2 linked regions of the Saccharothrix espanaensis DSM 44229 genome follow. The protein of the gene in region 2 interacts with the protein of the main gene of each other region in a pairwise test. Links are inferred from orthologs where the notes say so. Each region holds a gene or a part of one and is shown on either strand. Other genes may lie near its edges.

What was found.
Region 1: the proteins of leuS (region 2) and ligA interact in binary tests that used the Escherichia coli proteins (3 or more experiments, as listed by UniProt). The link is inferred for Saccharothrix espanaensis DSM 44229 from one-to-one orthologs.

What each region holds. Positions count from the first base shown.
Region 1 is NC_019673.1:4,892,701-4,896,093, forward strand. Bases 452-3,393 are described here. They hold ligA (NAD-dependent DNA ligase LigA), read right to left. Parts: upstream 2,948-3,393; coding sequence 956-2,947; downstream 452-955. Other genes in these bases: BN6_RS21685 (MBL fold metallo-hydrolase), read left to right, coding at 452-721; BN6_RS21695 (acetoacetate decarboxylase), read right to left, coding at 3,054-3,393. In the rest of the region: BN6_RS21680 (S-(hydroxymethyl)mycothiol dehydrogenase), read left to right, coding at 1-95; more of BN6_RS21685, read left to right, coding at 92-451. UniProt on the Escherichia coli protein: DNA ligase that catalyzes the formation of phosphodiester linkages between 5'-phosphoryl and 3'-hydroxyl groups in double-stranded DNA using NAD as a coenzyme and as the energy source for the reaction.
Region 2 is NC_019673.1:9,324,862-9,329,076, forward strand. What follows is about bases 498-3,810. They hold leuS (leucine--tRNA ligase), read right to left. Parts: upstream 3,470-3,810; coding sequence 698-3,469; downstream 498-697. Other genes in these bases: BN6_RS41245 (DUF397 domain-containing protein), read left to right, coding at 498-576; BN6_RS41255 (esterase-like activity of phytase family protein), read right to left, coding at 3,614-3,810. In the rest of the region: BN6_RS41240 (helix-turn-helix domain-containing protein), read left to right, coding at 1-376; more of BN6_RS41245, read left to right, coding at 373-497; more of BN6_RS41255, read right to left, coding at 3,811-4,215.

The sequences.
Region 1 (3,393 bases), 4.4 Mb from region 2 along the record:
CGTTCGTCAGCGAGACCATCGCGCTGGACGACGTGGAGGCGGCGTTCGCGAAGATGCACCACGGCGACGTGCTGCGTTCGGTGGTGGTGTTCTGATGGCCCGCGTCGACCACGGCGTCACGCGCGGCACGTTCAGCCTCGACGGGCAGACCTTCGACGTCGACAACAACGTGTGGGTGATCGGCGACGACGCGGAGTGCGTGATCATCGACGCGCCGCACGACGTCGACAAGATCCTGCACGTGGTGGGCGGTCGCGAGGTGAAGGCGATCCTGGCCACGCACGCGCACGACGACCACGTCCGGGTCGCCCCCGCCCTGGCCGCCGCGACCGGTGCCCCGGTCCTGCTGCACCCGGCCGACCGGGTGCTCTGGGACCTGGTCCACCCGACGGTCGCCCCGGACGGCGACCTGGCCGACGGGCAGGTCGTGGAGATCGCGGGCACCGCCCTGCACGTCCTGCACACCCCGGGCCACGCGCCCGGCGCGTGCTGCTTCCACGCCCCGGAGCTGGGCGCGGTCTTCACCGGCGACACCCTGTTCCACGGCGGTCCGGGCGCGACCGGCCGCTCGTACTCGGACTTCGACACCATCATCGAGTCGATCACCCAGCGCCTGCTGGTGCTCCCGGAGCACACCGTCGTGCACACCGGGCACGGCGACGACACCACGATCGGAGCCGAGGCCCCGCACCTCGGGGACTGGATCACCCGCGCGGGCTGACCGCGCGACGCCTGGCGGGCCCGGCGGCGGGTCGCTCCCGCCGCCGGGCCCGCCAAGGCGAACACCACCGGCTCCGGCCGGTCTCCCCCCGCAGGACCGCAGCAGCAGGACCGCAGCAGGAGGACGGCCGGAGGACGGGCCGCCGGCGGGCCGCAGCGGGTGCGGATACCCGACGAGGCCGGACGAGGCGGGCCATCCGTCCAGACCGCTGTGGACGGATGGCGGGCAGCGGGGTCAGGCGATGCCGGCGGCGATCAGGAGGGGCCAGATCTCGCCCTGGTCCACGACCGCGACTTCGAGCTTCTCGGCCTTGGTGAGCTTGCCCTCACCGACGTCCGCGCCGGTGATCAGCATGTCGGTGTTCGCCGAGACCGAGGACGCGGTGGTCGCGCCGGCCTTCTCGCACATCCGCTGGAACGTCGGGCGCGGGATCTTCTCGCCCGAGCGCGGGTCGCTGATCGAGCCGGTGATGACGACCGTCTTGCCCGCCAGCGGCGCGTCGGAGGCGACGACCGGGGGCAGGTCCTCCTCGCGCACGTCGAGCGAGACCTCCTGCTCCCGCAACCGCTCCAGCTCCGGGCGCAGCCGGGTCAGGTGCTCGGTGAGCGACGCGGCGACCTTCGGGCCGATGTCCTCCACGGCCACCAGGCGCTCCTCGCCGGCGTCGGCGACCTCCTCCAGCGAGCCGAACCCGGCGCGGCACAGCCGGGCGGCGGTGCCCTCGGAGGCCATCGGGATGGCCAGGCCGATCAGCGCGCGGCGCAGGCCGACGGCGCGGCTGGTCGCGATGGAGTCGATCATCCGCTGGGCAGAGGTCTCGCCGATCCGGTCGAACTCCAGCAGCTGCTCCTTGGTCAGGGTGTAGAAGTCCGACGGGCGCTCCAGGATCCCGGCCTCGGCCAGCCGCTCGATCCACACCGGACCGACCGCCTCGATGTCGGCCGCCGGGCGGGACGCCCAGTGGATCAGCCGGCGCACGGTCTGCGCCGGGCAGGCCACGTTGGTGCAGAACAGCTCCCGGCTGTTGCCCTGCTCGACCACCGCCTGCCCGCACGACGGGCAGGCGACCGGCGGCACGATCTCCTGCTCCGCGCCGGTGCGCGCGGCCGGGTCGAGAACGCCTGCCACGAACGGGATCACGTCGCCCGCGCGGCGGATCAGCACCGTGTCGCCGATCATCACGTCCCGGGCGCGGATCACCTCCTGGTTGGCCAGCGTCGCCTTGGTCACCGTCGTCCCGCCGACGAACACCGGCTCCAGGTGCGCGACCGGCACGATCTTGCCCGTCTTGCCGACGTCCCAGACCACATCGGACAGCACGGTGGTCTTCTCCTCGGCGGCGAACTTGAACGCCAGCGCGCCGCGCGGCGAGTTCGAGCGCGTCCCGGCGGCGGCGAACGCGTCCCGGTTGGCCAGCCGCAGCACCGCGCCGTCCAGGTCGTAGTCGAGGTCGTTGCGCCGGGTCTCGATCTCGCCGATGACCGCCTGCGCCGACTCCGCGTCGTCGCAGTGCCGCATGTCGGCCACGTCGAACCCGAGCGCGCGCAGGCCGTGCTCCAGGTCGGCCGCGGCACCGCCCTCGGAGGTGTCGAGGTCGAACGCGAAGTACTGCATCCGCCGCCCGGCGACCGTGGCCGGGTCCTTGGCGCGCAGCGTGCCGGCGGCGGCGTTGCGCGGGTTGATCAGCGGCTTGTCGACGTGCGCGGCGTTGTAGGCGGCGAACGTCGAGCGCAGCATCACCGCCTCGCCGCGCACCTCGACCCGGCCGGGCGCGTCGACCCGCTCCGGCACGCCGTCGACCATCGCGCGCACCAGCGGTGTCACGTCGTCGCCGGTCGTCCCGTCGCCCCGGGTGACCGCGCGGGCCAGCCGGCCGTTCTCGTAGACCAGGGCCAGCGACAGGCCGTCGAGCTTGGGCATGACCACTACCGACTGACCGGGGAACCGGTCGAAGAACGCGGCGACCTGCTCGGGCCTGGTCGCCTTCTCCAGCGACAGCATCGGCCGCGAGTGCCGGACCGGGGCGTGCAGCACCGCCGGCGCGCCCACCTGCTCCAGCGGGTTCGGATCGGGCGCGAGCTCCGGGTTGGCCTCCACCAGGCCCCGCAGCTCGTCCTCGATCACGTCGTACTCGGCGTCCGCCACCAACGGCGTGCCCTGGTAGTACGCCTCGCGCAGCGCCACGATCCGGTCGGCGAGTCCTTGGATCCGTTCCCCAACATTCACGGCGTACAAGTTACCCGCGACCACCGACAATCCACCGCACCACGCTCGGGTGACCGACCCGAACGCGCTGGTCCGGGCACCGCCGGCGTGGTATCCGGCGCGATCTTCAGGCGCGCAGGAAGTCGTGCACCGGCACGACCGGGGCCAGCGTGAGGTCGGTCAGCACGTGGGAGGCCGACACGACCTCCAGCACCGGCAGGTCGGCCAGCGGTGCCATGACGTGGGCCAGCAGTTGCAGGCGCGCCGGGCCCTGCCACGCCTGCTTGACGGTGATGTCGGTGATCTCGGTGCGGACCAGGTCGCACACGCGCAGGCCGCCGGAGTAGTCGGGGGTGCTCTTGACCGCGAACGTCGGCACGGCGATCTGGGCGCGCGCCTGGTCGTGGTCCAGCGGCTGGTGCTTGTAGGCCATGGTGGCGGTCGCGACGCGTTGGCTGCCGTAGTCC
Region 2 (4,215 bases):
GGAATCCCCGCTGGAGCTGGTCGCGGTGGTGGACGAAGCCGTTCTCCGCCGGCAGATCGGCGGCCCGCTGGTGCTCGGCCGCCAACTGGATCACCTGCTCACCGCAGCGCAACGGCCCAACGTCTCGATCAGAGTGCTGCCCTACACCGCAGGCGTGCACCCGGCGCTGCACGGACCGTTCACCATCATGGAGTTCCCCATCGCCCGCGATCCCGGAGTCGTCTACGTGGAGGACCGGATCGGCGGCCGGTACCGCGATAATGTCGAGGACATAGACGAGTACGCCGCCGTGGCGGGGCGGCTGCTGGAGTTGGCGCTCCCCGAACCGGACTCGGCGTCGATGATCGGCAGCATCCGCGAGGAGTTGAAGAGATGACCACCACGTGGTCCTGGCGCAAGTCGACTCGATCAGCCACCAACGGTCAGTGCGTCGAGATCGGCACCCGTGCCGACGAGACGACCGTAGGCGTACGCGACAGCAAGCTCGGCGACGCGAGCGCCATCCTGCTATTCCCGGCACGCGCGTTCGCCGCGTTCACCGGAACCCACCAGCACAAGTCCGACAACCGAGGCTGACCCAGGCACCCCGGCCCAGTCGCGAACAGTCGCCGGGACCCAGTCGCACCAAAGGCGGCATACGCACCGACTGCGGGGCACTCCCACTACCGCGAGGTAGCCGGGGTGCCCCGCAGTCGGCTCACAGCACCACGTTCACCAGCCGGCCCGGCACCACGATCACCTTGCGCGGCTCACCGGTCAGCAGCTCGGCCACCTTCGGGTCGCCCAGCGCCGCCGCCTTGACCTCGTCCGGCGACGCCGACGCGGCCACCACCACGCGGGCCTTGACCTTGCCGTTGACCTGGATCGGGTACTCCACGGTGTCCTCGACCAGGAACTTCTCCTCGGCGCGCGGGAACGGCCCGTGCGCCAACGACTCCGCGTGCCCCAGCTTCGCCCACAGCTCCTCGGCCACGTGCGGGCACAGCGGGGCCAGCAGCAGCACCATCGGCTCGGCCAACGCCCTCGGCGCGCCGCCCGGGAAGTGCTTGGTGACGAAGTTGTTCAGCTCGATCAGCTTCGCGCCCGCCGTGTTGTAGCGCAGGTTCGCGTAGTCGTCGTGCACGCCCGCGATCGTCTTGTGCAGCAGCCGCAGCGCGTCCTCGGCCGGCTCCTCGTCGGTGACCCGCAGCGCGCCGGTCTCCTCGTCAACCAGGTTGCGCCACAGGCGTTGCAGGAACCGCTGCGCGCCCACGACGTCCTTGGTCGCCCACGGGCGGGAGACGTCCATCGGCCCCATCGACATCTCGTAGAGCCGGAACGTGTCCACGCCGTACCGGTCGCACATGTCGTCCGGCGTCACGACGTTCTTCAGGCTCTTGCCCATCTTGCCGTACTCGCGCTTGACCTCGGCGCCCTCGAAGAAGTACTTGCCGTCGCGCTCCTCGACCTGCTCGGCCGGCACCGGCGTGCCGCGCTCGTCGCGGTAGGCGTACGCCTCGATGTAGCCCTGGTTGAACAGCCGCCGGTACGGCTCGTCACCGGACACGTGGCCCAGGTCGAACAGCACCTTCTGCCAGAACCGGGAGTACAGCAGGTGCAGCACCGCGTGCTCGACGCCGCCGATGTACAGGTCGACGCCGCCCGGGTCGTTCGCGCCGTGCTCGGCCCGGGGCCCCAGCCAGTAGCGCTCGTTCTCGGCGTTGACGAACCGCTCGGTCTCCGTCGGGTCGACGTACCGCAGCTGGTACCAGCACGACCCCGCCCAGTTGGGCATGGTGTTGGTCTCCCGGCGGTACTTCTTCGGCCCGTCGCCCAGGTCCAGCTCGACCTCGACCCACTCGCCCGCACGGGACAGCGGCGGCGACGGCTCGGAGTTCGCGTCGTCCGGCTCGAAGGTCCGCGGCGAGTAGTCGTCCACGTCGGGCAGCTCGATCGGCAGCATCGACTCGGGCACCGCGATCGGCGTGCCGGCCTCGTCGTAGACGATCGGGAACGGCTCGCCCCAGTACCGCTGCCGGGAGAACAGCCAGTCGCGCAGCTTGAACTGCACGGTGCCCTCGCCCCGGTCGTGCTCCTCCAGCCAGGCGATGATCGTCTTCTTGGCCTCGGCGACGTCCAGCCCGTCCAGGAACCCGCTGTTCACCGCCGGTCCGGTACCGGTGTACGCCTCGCCCTCGAACCCGTCGGGCGGCCGCACGGTCCGGATGATCGGCAGGTCGAACGCCGTGGCGAAGTCCCAGTCGCGCTGGTCCTGGCCGGGCACCGCCATGATCGCGCCGGTGCCGTAGCCCATCAGCACGTAGTCGGCGACGTAGACCGGGATCTCCGCGCCGGTCACCGGGTTCACCGCGTGCGCGCCGGTGAAGACGCCGGTCTTCTCCTTGTTCTCCTGCCGGTCCAGGTCCGACTTGCGGGCCACCGCGCGGCGGTACTCGGCGATCGCGCCCACCCGGTCGGCGGCGGCGATCTCGTCCACCAGCGGGTGTTCCGGGGCCAGCACCACGTAGGTCGCGCCGAACAGCGTGTCCGGGCGGGTGGTGAACACCTCGATGTCGTGCCCGCCCACCGCGAACCGCACCCGCGCGCCGTGCGAGCGGCCGATCCAGTTGCGCTGCATGGACTTGACCTTCTCCGGCCAGTCCAGCCGGTCCAGGTCGTCGATCAGCCGGTCGGAGTAGGCGGTGATCCGCATCATCCACTGCCGCAGCGACCGCCGGAACACCGGGAAGTTGCCGCGCTCGCTGCGGCCGTCGGCGGTGACCTCCTCGTTGGCCAGCACGGTGCCCAGCCCGGGGCACCAGTTCACCGGGGCCTCGGACAGGTAGGCCAGCCGGTAGCCGCCCAGCACCTGCTCCCGCTGCGCGCCGGTCAGCTCGGCCCACGGCCGGCCGTCCGGCGTGGGGCGCGTGCCGTCGGCGAACCGCGCCTCCAGCTCGGCGATCGGGCGGGCCTTCTTCGCCTCGTCGTCGAACCAGGAGTTGAAGATCTGCAGGAAGATCCACTGGGTCCACTTGTAGTAGCCCGGGTCGATCGTGGAGATCCGGCGGCGCTCGTCGTGGCCCAGGCCGACCCGGCGGATCTGCCGCAGGTAGGTCTGGATGTTGGCCTCGGTGGTGGCGCGCGGGTGCTGCCCGGTCTGCACGGCGTACTGCTCGGCGGGCAGGCCGAACGCGTCGAAGCCCATGGTGTGCAGCACGTTGCGGCCGGTCATCCGGTGGTACCGGGCGAACACGTCGGTGCCGATGAAGCCCAGCGGGTGCCCGACGTGCAGGCCCGCGCCCGACGGGTACGGGAACATGTCCTGCACGAACAGCTTGTCGGCCGGCACCTCGCCCCGCAGCGGCCCGACCGGGTTGGGCGCGTGGAACGTCCCGCGCTCCTCCCACTCCCGCTGCCACCGCCGCTCGATGCCGCCGGCCAGCTCGGCGGTGTAGCGGAAGGCGGGCGTCTCGGACGCGTCGGTGCTCATCTCGGGTCTTCCCTTCGGTTGCCGGCCCCTGACATGACGAAACCCCCCAGCCCAGGACAGGCATGAGGGGTTGCCGCGCTGACCCGTGGGGGTCGGCGCGGCTAGCTAAGGAGCAGGCGGGCCGTGCTCATGGCAGCAACGGTATCAGCGCAGCGCGAGCACGATGAACTGGGTGACCTGCGCGGGCGAGAAGTTGTCGTCGGAGACCAGCAGCAGCGTGCCGCCCGGTCCCCAGGCCATGCCCTCGACGTTGTCCACCCGGCTGAGCGGGAAGTCGGCGAGGTCCGCGAGCAGCTTCTTGCGCATCGGCTTCGCCCCGTCCAACGGCTTGTCCTTGACGTTCGCAGCGCCGTGCGCGGTGGCCTCGAACAGCCGGACCTTGTTGCCCACGCCCGGGACGAACGAGCGCTCCAGCACCAGCAGGCCGTCCCGGTGGGGGAGCACCGCGGCGACACCGGTGCCGCCGCCCGGCGCGAACACCGGCTCCTGCCGGTAGACGTACTGGGCCAGCACCCGGTCCGGGGTCTGCACGGTGAGCCGGGAGACCGCGCCGCGGGTGTGGTCGGCGGGCGGGCCGTCCTGGAGCAGCGGCCCCTCGACGGCCGTGATCACCCGTCCGTGTGACAGGGCCAGTCCCTCCAACGCCTCGTTGCGGCGCGGGCCGGAGTCCGGGCGCATCTTCAGGTTGTCGGCCAGGACGTGCTCGCGGACGAACCCGCCGTCCCGGGTCGCCTCCCGCACGGACG